Linked DNA regions of Paeniglutamicibacter kerguelensis. The protein of the gene in region 1 binds, or shares a complex with, the protein of each later gene. Links are inferred from orthologs where the notes say so. Each region holds a gene or a part of one and is shown in the gene's direction. Other genes may lie near its edges.

Region 1 (7,735 bases):
TGGTGCCGGCATGGCTGGCGCTGCTGGGCATCGTCGCGGCCACGTTTGCCGCCGTGCTGTTCATGATGCGCACCATGCGCGCCTCGCTGGGCAACATCGTCGAGCGCGACGTGCGGAAGAACCACGGGTCCCCGCACCGTCGCCCGTGAACACGAATACATTCGCCACCGAATCCTTCCTGCTGATCCCTCACACCGTGACTGACCTCGCGGACTTTTGTGCCCGGCCGGAGCACTACCTGGTGAGTGTCGATCGCGAGGGCAAACGCGCGGCAGCGCTGTGGTTTGACCGCGCCACGCGCAACCCCCACGGAAGCGATGGCCTCGTCCACTTGCTGTATCACGGCCAACAGCTGATCCCGTTGGACCTTTGGGACGAGGTGACGGGCATCTGGCTTGCGCTGCTGGACGTTCTCGAGGGTTTTCTGGCCGTCGGCGAAGGCAACGAAACCCTGTCCGGCCAACCGGCAGCGATCGCCATGAAGGGTGCGCCCCGAAGCGCCACGTTCACGGCTAACAACGTGTCCCACAAGATCGATCCGGCCATAGTCGTTCCAGGCATTCTTGCGGGTGCCGACCGCTACTTCCGTTGGGTCCACAACACCATCGGCGACGGGCAAGGCGAGGCGCTGGCCCGGATCGAGGGTCTTGTCCGCGCCGCAACCGAGACCTTCCGTTCAGCCCAACGCGAGCACCGGCCAACCTGTCCGCCCCAGGGCGTAGCCTAGAAACATGAGTCTTGCCCAGCAAATCAACCGCGTCGTTGCCCCCTTCGAGGTCATCAGCGAGTTCAAGCCCGCCGGCGACCAGCCAACGGCGATCAAGGAACTGACAACACGCATCAACGCGGGCGAAAAGGACGTGGTGCTGCTCGGCGCCACGGGCACCGGCAAGTCCGCCACCACCGCGTGGCTCATCGAAAAGGTGCAGCGCCCCACGCTGGTCATGGTGCAGAACAAGACGCTGGCCGCGCAGCTGGCCAACGAATTCCGCGAGCTGCTGCCCAACAACGCCGTCGAGTACTTCGTCTCCTACTACGACTACTACCAGCCCGAGGCCTACGTGCCGCAGACCGACACCTTCATCGAGAAGGACTCCTCCATCAACGAGGAGGTCGAACGCCTGCGCCACTCGGCCACCAACGCGCTGCTCACCCGCCGCGACGTCATCGTCGTCGCCACCGTTTCCTGCATCTACGGCCTGGGCACCCCCGAGGAGTACGTCGCGGGCATGGTGACCCTGAAGAAGGGCATGGAGCTGAACCGCGACGACCTGCTGCGCAAGTTCGTCTCCATGCAGTACGCCCGCAATGACATGGACTTCCACCGCGGCACCTTCCGCGTGCGCGGGGACACCGTGGAGATCATCCCGATGTACGAGGAACAGGCCCTGCGCATCGAGTTCTTCGGCGACGAGATCGAATCGATCCACACGCTGCACCCGGTCACCGGGGACGTGATCCGCGAGGAAAACGAGATGTACGTGTTCCCGGCCAGCCACTACGTGGCAGGTCCCGAGCGCATGAACCGCGCGATCACCGACATCGAGGACGAGCTGCGCCAGCGCCTGGAAACCCTGGAGAGCCAGAACAAGTTGGTGGAGGCCCAGCGCCTGCGCATGCGCACCACCTACGACCTGGAAATGATGGAGCAGATGGGATTCTGCAACGGCATCGAAAACTACTCCCGGCACATCGACGACCGCGCCGCGGGCACCGCGCCGCACTGCCTCATCGACTATTTCCCCGACGACTTCCTGCTGGTCATCGACGAATCCCACGTCACTGTCCCGCAGATCGGCGCCATGTACGAGGGCGACATGTCGCGCAAGCGCACCTTGGTGGAGCACGGCTTCCGGCTGCCCTCGGCCATGGACAACCGGCCGCTGAAGTGGGACGAGTTCCTCGAGCGCATCGGCCAGACCGTCTACCTCTCGGCGACCCCGGGCAAGTACGAACTCGGCAAGGCCGACGGCGTGGTCCAGCAGATCATCCGCCCCACGGGCCTGATCGACCCCGAGATCATCGTCAAGCCCACCAAGGGGCAGATCGACGACCTGCTCGACGAGATCCGCGCACGCGTGGAGCGCAACGAGCGCATCCTGGTCACCACGCTGACCAAGCGCATGGCCGAGGACCTCACCGACTACTTCACCGAACACGGGGTCAAGGTCCAGTACCTGCACTCCGACGTCGACACGTTGCGCCGCGTCGAGCTGCTGCGCGAGCTGCGCATGGGCCTGTTCGACGTGCTGGTCGGCATCAACCTGCTCCGTGAGGGCCTCGACCTGCCCGAGGTCTCGCTCGTGGCGATCCTCGATGCCGACAAGCAGGGCTTCCTGCGCTCGGCTACCTCGCTGATCCAGACCATCGGCCGTGCCGCCCGAAACGTCGACGGCCAGGTCCACATGTACGCGGACAAGATCACCGACGCCATGGCGCAGGCGATCGAGGAAACCAACCGCCGCCGCGAGGTGCAGCAGAAGTACAACAAGGACCACGGCATCGACCCGCAGCCGCTGCGCAAGAAGATCGCCGACATCACCGATTCGCTGGCCCGCGAGGACGCCGACACCCAGGAATTGCTGAACAACCAGCGACTGGCCAAGAACGCCAAGCGTTCGAGCGCCGGCACCAAGAAGGCACACGAGGTCGTCCGTGCCGACGGCCTGGCCGCGGCCCCGGCGGAGAACCTCGTGGACATGATCAGCCAGATGACCGAGCAGATGCACGCGGCCGCCGCCGAGCTGCACTTCGAGGTTGCCGCCCGCCTGCGCGACGAGGTGTCGGAGCTGAAGAAGGAGCTTCGCCAGATGAAAAACGCAGGTCACGCGTAGGCGCTGTTTCCAGAACCTTGCCAGCCCGGAGACTTGCTCGCATTCGAAGATTCCGGGTAAAGCCGCAGGTCATTCACGTGCCCGAAACATGAGTACGCTAGACTGTTTCAAGCGTAGGGGAGTATCCCAATTGTGCTGTGGTCGTCAACACGCGAGGCATCGATGCCTCGCCGGGCGCAGCGGTCGTCCCAATCTGAGCGGGCGGCGGAGAGACTTGCGGTAATTTCACGTACCCCGTTTTGAAAGGCCCCACATTGGGAAACCACGGCTTGTCGCTGCAGTTTGAGATCATATCTCTGTCTGCATTGTGCATCATTCTTCTTCTTGACCTGCTTTACGTAGTCAAGAAACCACACGAACCTTCGATGAAGGAATCCGGCCTCTGGGTCGGCTTCTACGTCACCCTGGCACTGATCTTCGGCGCCGTTGTCTGGTGGCAGGCGGGCCCGGACCTCGGCCAGCAGTTCATCGCCGGCTGGGTCACCGAGTACTCCTTGAGCATCGACAACCTCTTCGTGTTCATCATCATCATGGCCCGCTTCTCGGTGCCACGTAAGTACCAGCAAGAAGTGTTGATGTTCGGCATCATCATCGCGCTGATCCTGCGCGGCATCTTCATCATCCTCGGTGCCGCTGTCATCGAAAACTACTCGTGGGTCTTCTACATCTTCGGTGCGTTCCTGCTCTGGACCGCATGGAAGCAGGCAACCGACCACGGCGAGGACGAGTCTGAAGGCGCCAACAACGGCCTGGTCTACAAGCTGACCAAGAACCTGCCGATCTCCAAGGAATTCGACGGCAACAAGCTGCGCACCACCATCGACGGCAAGCGCATGTTCACCCCGATGGTGCTGGTCTTCGTGACCATCGGCATGACCGACCTGCTCTTCGCGGTCGACTCGATCCCGGCGATCTTCGGCCTGACCCAGTCCCCGTTCATCGTCTTCACCGCGAACCTGTTCGCTCTGATGGGCCTGCGCCAGCTGTACTTCCTGCTCGGTGGCCTGATGGACCGCCTGGTCTACCTCAAGCACGCTCTGTCGATCATCCTGGCCTTCATCGGCATCAAGCTGGTCTTCCACGCGATGCACGTCAACGAACTGCCGTTCATCAACAACGGCGAGCACATCGAGTGGGTCCCGGACATCTCGATCACGGTCTCGCTGGTTGTCATCCTCGGCACCATTGTGATCGCCACCGTTGCCTCGCTGCTTTCTCCGGCCGGCCGCCGCGCCGCCGCCGAGCACAAGGCCGCACAGGAGATCAAGGCTGCAGACGAAGCAGCCAAGGCCGACTCCGAGTAGTCGACCGGCCCCTGCATGTCCCCGTCGGGGTCCGCTTCCTTCGGGAGACGGGCCCCGACGGTCGTTTAATCCCCGCCCGTTGCTAAGCTTGCGCGGGTGACTACTTCTCCAAAATCGGTGCTCAATCCCGTATCCACCCGCGCCCGGGCGCAGCGCCGCGTGGTGCTCACGCTTTCTGCCTCGCAGCTGCTCTCCGGCGTGGGAAACGGTGCGGGCCTGGCCATCGGCTCGCTCATGGCCGTCGAACTGACCGGATCGAACGCCTTTGCCGGAGCCTCCACCACCGCGATCTCCGTGGCCGGCGCCGTGAGTGCACTGCCGCTGGCGGCGCTGGCGGTCAAACGCGGACGCCGGGTGGCGCTGTCGCTGGGTTACTTCCTGGCGGCGATCGGCGCGGTGCTGATGATACTGGCACCTGTCACCCGGAGTTTTCCCGTGTTGCTGCTCGGTGCGGCGCTGCTCGGCGTGGGGTCCGCGGCGAACCTGCAGGCGCGCTTCGCCGCAACGGACCTGGCCGACGATGCCACCCGCGGCCGCGACCTGGGCCTGGTGGTCTGGTCGATCACCGTCGGCGCGGTAGCCGGCCCGAACCTGATCGGACCCGGATCGGCACTCGGCGCAAGCCTCGGGTTGCCGCCGATGAGCGGGCCGTTCCTCTTTTCCCTGGCCGGCATGGTGTTGGCCATCGTGATCCTGAACATCGGGTTGCGCCCCGACCCGATTTTCCTGGCCCGCGGCTACGACGAGGCCGCCGGGCACCCGACCGCCAAACCCGCACCGGGACGCAAGCGCGGTTCGCTGGCCACGGGACTGGCCGCCGCACGCCAATCGCCGGGCGCGATGCTGGGCATCTCCACGATCGTGGTGGCCCACCTGGTGATGGTCGGGGTCATGTCCATGACGCCGGTGCACCTCAAGGACATGGCAGCGACGCCGGGGCACGCCATGCACCACGGCACCACCGACATCCTGGTGGTTATCGGGTTCACCATCTCCCTGCACATCGCCGGCATGTACGCGCTCTCCCCGCTGGTCGGCTCGCTGGCCGACAGGATGGGGCGGATCCGGATGATGCTGGCCTCCCAGGGCATGCTGGTTGCCGCGGTGCTGGTCTGCGGCCTCGGCGCGGATTCGCAGGCCGCGGTCACCACCGGCCTGGTGCTGCTGGGCCTGGGCTGGTCGATGGCCACCGTCTCCGGCTCGGCGTTCCTGGCCGAACGGGTGGCACGCGAACGCCGGGTGCTGGTGCAGGGCGTCTCCGACACGCTCATGGGCGCCGCCGGTGCAGTGGGTGCCGCCGGGTCCGGGCTGCTGCTGGCCTGGCTGGGATTCGCCGGGCTCGGCTACCTCTGCCTGGTCTTCATCCTGGCCGTCACGGTCTTCTGCCTGCGCGAGCTTGCAAGACAGGGCAAGGCCTAAAGCATCCCCAGCTTCTGCAGGGACCGCGCGGTGTCGACCAGCGAGTCCTCGACGGGCCGCGGCTCCCAGCCGAGGGTGCCGACGGCCTTCGCGTTCGATGCATTCCTCACCACACCCAGCCGGGGGACCAGCTGGCGCAGCGGGGGGACAAAGACCGCCGCAGCGCGCACCAACCAGTTCGGCAACACGCGGGTCGGAATCTTCGAGCCCTCGTTCCCCAGCCGGACCCGCAGGATGCCGGCCATCTGCTCGAGGCTCCACGCCGGACCGGCGACGGCCAGGAACCGCTCGCCCGCGGCCGCCGGATCGACCATCGCGCGCACGTGCAGGTCCGCGACGTCGCGCACGTCGACCACGGGGAGCGAGATTTTCGCCAGCCCCGGCATGCCGCCGGAGAGCAGCCGCCGCACCAGCTCGATCGACGTGGAGAGCTTGGGGCCCAGCACCGGGCCGATGATGGCCACGGGGTTCACCACCGCCAGTTCCAGCGTCCCGCCGTCGGCCGCGATGAAGTCCCAGGCCGCGCGTTCGGCCAGCGCCTTGGATTTGGTGTACGCGCCGATGTCGGCCTGCGGGTTAGACCAGTCGGCCTCGGTGAACTCCGTGTCCCGGGACGGATGCCCGTAGCCGACCGCGGCAAACGAAGAGGTCAGCACCACGCGCTTCACCCCGGCAGCGCGGGAGGCGGAGAGCACCCGCAGGGCGCCGTCGCGGGCGGGGACGATGAGTTCGTTTTCGTCCTTCGGGGCATTGGCCGGGAACGGGGACGCGGTGTGCAGGACGTAGCCGCACCCGGCGGCCGCCGCCTCCCAGCCCGCATCGAACCTCAGGTCCGCCGCGACAATGTCCACCTCGGCGTCGGCCAACCCGGCCATCTCCAGGGCCGCCCAGACCTCCACCTGCCGGTCCATCGAACGCACCGTGGTGCGCACCCGGTAACCGCGCTCCAGCAGCGCCACGATGCAGTGCGCACCCAGGAACCCGGATCCGCCCGTGACCAAAACCAGTTCATCGCCCATGGAAGCGAAATCTACCCCGGTGTGGCGGTCAATTCCAGCAGCTCGGTCATTTCCAGCAGCTTTGCGAAAATCATCGCACCCTCGTCGCTGATTCCGTCGTGGTGGAAGTCGGCGGTTTCCCAGACCTTGAGCCCGGCGACCGCGTTCGCTGTTTCCATCGACAGGTCCCGATCGACGTAGACGTCGTCGGTGTACACGGCCGCGGCCACGGGGACCGTGTTGCGGGCCAGCGCCTCCGCGTCGTAGAGCGGCGCCCAGTCCTCGTGCTCGGAGAGGATGCGGGCGGTTTCCTCCAGCGGGCGCAGCACCGGGTCCGACTCGAAGTACCAGCGGTACACCATTTCGCCGGTGAGCAGCGGAATCTGGGCTGCGGGGGAGAAGGCGGGGAATTCCTCCAGCACGGACTCGGCCGCCCAGCCGGTCGCGGAGCCCTGCCCGTAGATAGATTCGTGCATCAGCGCGTAGAGCGGGTTGCCGGTCCGGTCGGCCTGGTTCTGGATTTCGGCCAGGAAGCTGTCCGAGAGCCGCTCCCCGCCGGGGGTCGGCACGAAGGCACCCTCGAAGACGTGGTGCAGCAGGTGCACGCGGGCGTTGCCGCCGAGGAACTGGCCGAGCATCTGCACCATGGCCACGGTCAGCGGACGCCCGTTGGGAAGGTGTTCCTCGGTGCGCCCGAGGTGGTTCGCGATGCGGGCCAGCGTCTGGCGGTCCTGCGGGTACCAGGAGAAGTACTCCTCGTTGCGCGCGGCCATGCGGGCGTAGGTGGCCCGGTAGACGGTTGCCGCGTCCGCGGTGAGCGAGGCGAGCCCGCCGGTGACCAGGCAGCGCTCCAGCGCCTGCGGGGCGATCGACAGGTAGGTCAGCGTGCAGAAGCCGCCGTAGCTCTGCCCGAACGTGCTCCATTTTTCGATCCCCAGGGCCTCGCGGATGGCCTCGGCGTCGCGCACGATCGAGTCGGCGCGGAAGTGGGTCAGGTAGGCCGCCTGCGCTGCTGCGTCCCCGCGCAGCGGCAGGGTCTGCCGGTTGGCAGGGGTGCTCAAGCCGGTGCCGCGCTGGTCAAGCAGCAGGATGCGGAAGGTCTTGGCTGCCTCTGCCATCCAGCCGGACAGCGAGCCGGGGCGCGGGGCCTTGCCGCCCGGGCCGCCCTGCAGGAAAAGCA
Region 2 (6,097 bases), 2.0 Mb from region 1 along the record:
ACGGCCAACGGGGGATCATTTATGGATCTACAAATGGAGAATTGATGCAGCGGGGCACCAACTTAGGTCGACTCGGGGATTTTAATCAGGCGGTAATTTTTGAGTCGATTCGTCGCGCCGTCGACGGGGTAAGCCGTGTTGAGCTTGCCGGTTCCACGGGACTTTCTCCACAGACCATCTCAAATGTCGTACGCCGATTGCTCGATGAAGGCTTGGTCCGCGAGGACCGCACCATCGTTTCCGGTCCGGGCAAGCCCCGAACCGTCTTGGAGCTGGAAGCCAACCGCATGGTTGCCATCGGAATCCACCTGGATCCCGGTGTTATCTCCGTCGTCATGCTGAACCTGCGTGGCGAAGTATTGCATTCCCGCCGGCTGGACATCCCACCGGTCGAGGTGCCCGAGAAGACCGTTGAAACCATGGCCAAGACCGTGGAAGAGATCATCATCGAATCCGGAATGCCGCGCGCCAATATCGTCGGTGTCGGCGTGGCGGCACCGGGTCCGCTGGACCGCGAACGCGGTCTCATGATCGATCCGCCGTTGCTAGACGGTTGGAAAGACGTGGAGGTCGTCGAACCGCTGCGACGCATGCTGAACCTGGACGTCATCCTCGAAAAAGACACGATTGCCGCATCCATCGCGGAATTGTGGAAGGGCAACGACGCGGCGCGGGACAATTTCATCCTCATGTATGTCGGTGCCGGCATCGGCGCGGGCATGGTTCTCAACGGGGAAATCCACCGCGGCGTCAGCAACAACGCCGGCGAGATCGGCCACTACTCCACCGGCGTTGTCGCCCAGCCTTGCACCTGCGGCCGCAACGATTGCCTGCACGCCTCGCTGGCGTTCAACCATGTGGCGCAGAAGGCCCGGGCAGTCGGTTTGACGTTGACCGTTCCGGATGACGGAAACCCCGAAGAACGCGCCGAAGGCATGAGCCAGATCGTGAAGATGGCCGATGAGGGTAACGAAAATGCCGCGTCACTCATGCGTGAATGCATGGGCAAGGTCGGGCAGGTCGCCGGACAGCTCTGCAACGCACTTGACGTTTCCCAGGTCATCTTTGGCGGACCCCTGTGGTCCGAGGTCGGGGACTATTGCCTTGACGGTGTCCGCGAGATCATCAATGAGCGGTTCACCTCCAAGAACGTGCACGGCATTGAGGTTCGTTCCTCGACGCTTGGGCCGGAAGCCGGGGCAATCGGCGGGGCCTGTGCCGTAATGGACGCAGCCTTGTCTCCGAAGGCCGCTGCACTCCTGCTGCGCTAAAAGGTCGTAAAAATACGTTGAAGGGTCGTTCGGTTACGCACACGGACGGCCCTTTCGCGTGAATTAGGTGACCCGGTTGACAAACCTTTTCAAATGGATTTAGATGTCCGGTAGGAGTTGGTAGCAACCGAACTGCCCACCGTTGTTTGCGTGAAAGTCTCGATTGTCCGCAATTTTGATGTGTGGGGGAACGGCAGGTCGGCTGCTGGGGAGCCACTCCGACGCCGTCGACCGGTGATGTGGGATGTAATGGGAGTTATCCCACATTTCACCGGTCGACGGCACCTTTTTCTTAACGGCCATTTCGGCCGATCTCGGCTGCCCCGAGGCGGCGGGACTCCGCCGCCGCAGGCACGTGGCAGACCTTCCGTGCAGCAAGCGCAGGCAGCTGGAAACGACGCCCGGATTCGCAGGGGCGGCATTTTTAAACACTCCATTTCCAAACCCGGCTGGTGCCCATCCATGGGCACCTGCGGTTGGATGCGGACACGTCCGGTGCGCTGCACGCGCTCCGCGGCCAACATCAATGGCGGCCGGATTCTTCGGCAGAGCCTTAAACGCGGTATGACCTGCACGAGTGCAGGTCATACCGTTTTGGTGCCCCTGGCCGGAATTGAACCGACGGCCTACCCTTTAGGAGAGGGTCGCTCTATCCAACTGAGCTACAGAGGCTTGCTTCGTCGAAACGAGCCCTACTAATCGTAGCGGTTTTTCGACAAAAATTTTGGAAGCGGCACCCCGCACGTCGCACGGAGTGCCGCCAACCGAAAGTTAGAGCAACCCCTGCTTCGAGGCTTCCCACTTCTCGCGGAATGTGCGAATGAACGAAGCCACCAACACCCCGACCAGGATCGCAACGGTGGCGAAGAGTAGGATCCAGCGTATGGTGGTCAGCGTCGAGGCCAGCGCAACCGCGGCCGGATCGACAGGACCGTTGAAGAGCGCGTCGATGGCGATGTTCTCCCACAGGTCAACCACGGCGAACAGCATTGGCACCGCCCACAGCACCCACCGCACGGGACCGCGCGAGGTATTGAGGTTCACCGCAAGCATCGTGACAAGGGCCAGGAAAAGCGGGAAGAGCAGGCCCGCGGTCTTGTGGAGGTAGTTCAGCTGGCCGACGGCATTCGGATCCATGGCGGCCCGCAAGGCCTCGATGTGTTCGACGGAATAGCCGCCGATCATCTGGTCCGGCATCATCAGGCCGTTGGACAGGTCGGCCATCTGGTTCAACGTCAGCAGGTGGTAGTACCAGAAGAGGAGAATCACTGCGCCGACGCCTGCCACCAGGATCAGGTTTCCGTTGCCCTGTGCCTGCTCAGGCGTGCGTTCCGTTGATGGATTGACGACCGGTGCCGCGGGGGCAGAGCGGTTGTACTGTTTCGACTTGCGTGACTTGGCCATGAACCAATTATGCCTTCGTTTGCCCGCCTGCCGGCCAAGGCGGGGCAGGCTCCACGTAGACTAGGGCCCATCATGGATTTCCTTTTCGATGACTTCGTCGCACCCGCTCCAGCCCAGCCACTGCCGGACGCCCTCGAGCTCCTCAGGGGCCTGAACCCGCAGCAGGAACAGGCAGTCAAGCATGCCGGTTCACCACTGCTCATCGTTGCCGGGGCGGGCTCGGGCAAGACCCGTGTGCTCTCGCACCGGATTGCCTACCTGCTGGCCACGGGGCGCGCACGCCCGCATGAAATCCTGGCCATTACCTTCACCAACAAGGCCGCGGCTGAAATGCGTGAACGCATTGCGGCATTGGTGGGCGACGACGTGGCCAAGAAGATGTGGATATCGACCTTCCACTCTTCGTGCGTGCGCATCCTGCGCCGCGAAGCCGCCGCGGTGGGGCTGAAGTCGAGCTTCTCGATTTACGATTCGGCCGATTCGCTGCGCCTGATCACTATGGTTTCCAAGGGCCTGGAGCTGGACCCTAAACGGTTCACGCCGAAGTCCATGGCCCACAAGATTTCCGCGCTCAAGAACGAGCTGATCGACGACGAGCAATATGCCGCGACCGTCGATTCCAACGACCCCTTCGCGCGCGCGGTCTCACAGGTCTACCGCGGATACGCCGAGCGCCTGCGCGCGGCAAACGCCCTGGACTTTGACGACCTGATTGCGCACGTGGTCAACATCTTCCGCGCATTCCCCGCGGTGGCGGACAACTACCGCAGGCGCTTCCGCCACGTCATGGTCGACGAGTACCAGGACACCAACCACGCCCAGTACGCGTTGGTGCGCGAGCTGACCGGGCCCGACGGCCCCACCCCGGGCGGGGAGCTGACCGTGGTCGGCGATTCCGACCAGTCGATTTACGCATTCCGCGGTGCGGACATCCGCAACATCGTGGAATTTTCCAAGGATTACCCGGACGCCGAAACCATCAAGCTGGAGCAAAACTACCGCTCCACGCAAACGATTCTTTCCGCGGCCAATGAAGTCATCAAGCGCAACCCGAACCGCCCCGAGAAGCGTCTGTGGACGGCCGAGGGTGACGGCGAAAAAATCATCGGCTATGTGGGTGAATCCGAATCCGATGAAGCGCGCTGGATCGCCGACGAGATCCTCCGCCTGAACGACGAGGAAGACATCCGCCCCGGGGACGTCGCGATCTTCTACCGAACCAACGCCCAGTCGCGTTCGCTCGAAGAGCAGCTGATGCGCGTGGACCTGAAGTACAAGGTCATTGGCGGGACCCGCTTCTACGACCGCAAGGAAGTCAAGGACGCCTTGGCGTACCTCCGGGTCCTGATGAATCCCGAGGACGACATCAATGTCCGCCGCATCCTCAACGAACCCAAGCGCGGCATCGGCGACCGGGCAGAGTATTCGGTCGCCGCGCTTGCCGAACGCGAACGCATTTCCTTCATGGAGGCCCTGCGCCGGGCGGACGAAGCGCCTGGCCTGGGTACGCGGGGCCAGAACATGATTGCCGCGTTCGTCAAAATCATCGACGACCTGGCGGTGGTGGCGGACGGGTCCGGTCCGGCCGAAGCCCTCGAAGCGGTGCTCGAGCAAACCGGATACCTGGAAATGCTGCGTTCCTCCAACGACCCGCAGGATGAGTCGCGCGTGGAAAACCTCGCCGAACTGGTGGCCGTGGTGCGCGACTTCATGAAGGAAAACCCCGAGGGCACGCTCACCGACTTCCTCGAACGCGTGGCACTGGTCGCCGACGCGGACCAGATCCCGGAGGCCCCGAGCGACGACGAGGGTGCCAACATGGCCCGCCGCGAGGGATTCGTCACCCTGATGACGCTTCACACGGCCAAGGGGCTCGAGTTCCCCGTGGTGTTCCTCACCGGCATGGAGCACGGGATCTTCCCGCACCAGCGTTCGCTGACCGACGAGAAGGAACTCGCCGAGGAACGCCGGCTGGCCTATGTGGGGCTGACCCGTGCCCGGGAGCGCCTCTACCTCACCCGTGCCGAGTACCGCAGCCTGTGGGGCCAGTCCCAGTACAACCCCGCAAGCCAGTTCCTTGAGGAAATACCGGTTGACTTGCTGGATTGGAAGCGCGAAGGCACCAAGCGTTCGTCCTTTGATTCATTCGGAGGCAGCGGAAACTTTGCCACCAGCCGCTACGAATCCGGCTCGTATTGGGGCGCGGGACGCGGCAACACGGGTGGGGGAGCCACGCGCCTGAGCGGTGCCAGCGAAGAGCACACGCTGCGCACCGCACCCACCGCGCGGGCAGCGGTGCGCAGCGCGCGTGTCCAACCCAACAAGGAAATCATCGCGCTGAACATCGGCGACAAGGTCTCGCACGGCACCTTCGGGCAGGGCGTTGTCTTGGCGCTGGAGGGCGCCGGGGACAAGACGGTCGCGAAGGTGAAGTTTGCGGATGCCGAAAAGCGCTTGCTGCTTAGATACGCACCCTTGACTAGGCTTGACTAGCGTTTTTGCGGAGTATTTTACTCTCCGGGGACCGCGGTCATTGCGCCGGGTCCGTCTCTACATTTTGTAGAACTGTGCCATTGCGTTGGAACGCGTTAGTCTGAAGGTGCATCAGGCCTGATTTAGGGCCCGGTGCTCCCCTCTGAGGCGCGACATGGTTATGCCTTGCCGCGTCTTCGAGTCAGCATAGACTTCGACAAGAAGGACACAAGCCCGTGGACCTGTATGAATACCAGGCGCGCGATATGTTCGAGTCGCACGGCGTACCCGTGCTGGCCGGCATCGTTGCCTACACTCCTGAAGAAGCCAAGGCCGCAGCCGAGAAAATCGGCGGCGTCGTGGTTGTTAAAGCCCAGGTAAAGGTCGGAGGCCGCGGCAAGGCCGGCGGCGTCAAGGTCGCAAAGACCGCCGACGAGGCATTCGAGCACGCAACCAACATTCTCGGCATGGACATCAAGGGCCACACCGTGAACAAGGTCATGATCGCCCAGGGCGCAGACATTGCCGAGGAGTTCTACTTCTCCGTACTGCTGGACCGCGCCAACCGCAACTACCTGGCCATGTGCTCGGTTGAAGGCGGCATGGAAATCGAGGAACTCGCCGTTGAGCGCCCCGAGGCACTGGCACGCATCGCCGTTGACCCGGCCGTTGGCATCGACCAGGCCAAGGCCGACGAGATCGTTGCAGCAGCAGGCTTCGCCCCGGAACTGACCGAAAAGGTTGCCTCGGCAATCCTGAAGCTGTGGGACGTCTTCAAGAAGGAAGACGCAACCCTGGTTGAGGTCAACCCGCTGGTTCGCACCGGCGCCGGCGACATCGTGGCACTGGACGGCAAGGTCTCCATCGACGAGAACGCCGACTTCCGCCACCCGCACCACGCCGACCTTGAAGACAAGGACGCAGCGGATCCGCTCGAGGCCAAGGCCAAG

Evidence for each region. The genes of interacting proteins can lie anywhere in the genome.
Region 2: the proteins of uvrB (region 1) and pcrA are in contact, whole or in part, in a crystal structure (PDB 7EGT), measured with the Thermus thermophilus proteins. The link is inferred for Paeniglutamicibacter kerguelensis from one-to-one orthologs. Residues at the interface, in WP_096411307.1 of Thermus thermophilus: Glu23, Leu25, Arg26, Asp27, Gly28, Glu29, Arg30, Phe31, Arg55, Glu326, Asp327, Phe328, Glu379, Ser382, Gln383, His398, Gly400, Arg401; in WP_096412145.1 of Thermus thermophilus: His654, Arg656, Phe657, Gln666, Asp668, Glu669, Lys680, Arg681, Leu682, Ser683, Lys685, Tyr686, Ala687.

The regions. Positions count from the first base shown.
Region 1 is NZ_JAGIOF010000001.1:2,144,479-2,152,213, reverse strand. What follows is about bases 352-3,282. They hold uvrB (excinuclease ABC subunit UvrB), read left to right. Parts: upstream 352-731; coding sequence 732-2,834; downstream 2,835-3,282. Other genes in these bases: JOF47_RS09760 (TerC family protein), read left to right, coding at 3,089-3,282; JOF47_RS09770 (hypothetical protein), read left to right, coding at 352-727. Outside these bases: JOF47_RS09775 (hypothetical protein), read left to right, coding at 1-149; more of JOF47_RS09770, read left to right, coding at 146-351; more of JOF47_RS09760, read left to right, coding at 3,283-4,138; JOF47_RS09755 (MFS transporter), read left to right, coding at 4,235-5,557; JOF47_RS09750 (SDR family oxidoreductase), read right to left, coding at 5,554-6,576; JOF47_RS09745 (alpha/beta fold hydrolase), read right to left, coding at 6,588-7,735. UniProt on the Escherichia coli protein: The UvrABC repair system catalyzes the recognition and processing of DNA lesions. A damage recognition complex composed of 2 UvrA and 2 UvrB subunits scans DNA for abnormalities.
Region 2 is NZ_JAGIOF010000001.1:99,799-105,895, forward strand. What follows is about bases 2,417-5,457. They hold pcrA (DNA helicase PcrA), read left to right. Parts: upstream 2,417-2,747; coding sequence 2,748-5,168; downstream 5,169-5,457. Other genes in these bases: JOF47_RS00460 (hypothetical protein), read right to left, coding at 2,417-2,675; sucC (ADP-forming succinate--CoA ligase subunit beta), read left to right, coding at 5,384-5,457. In the rest of the region: JOF47_RS00450 (ROK family transcriptional regulator), read left to right, coding at 45-1,271; more of JOF47_RS00460, read right to left, coding at 2,043-2,416; more of sucC, read left to right, coding at 5,458-6,097. UniProt on the Escherichia coli protein: A helicase with DNA-dependent ATPase activity. Unwinds DNA duplexes with 3'-5' polarity. Translocates on single-stranded DNA with 3'-5' polarity. Initiates unwinding more efficiently from a nicked substrate than double-stranded DNA.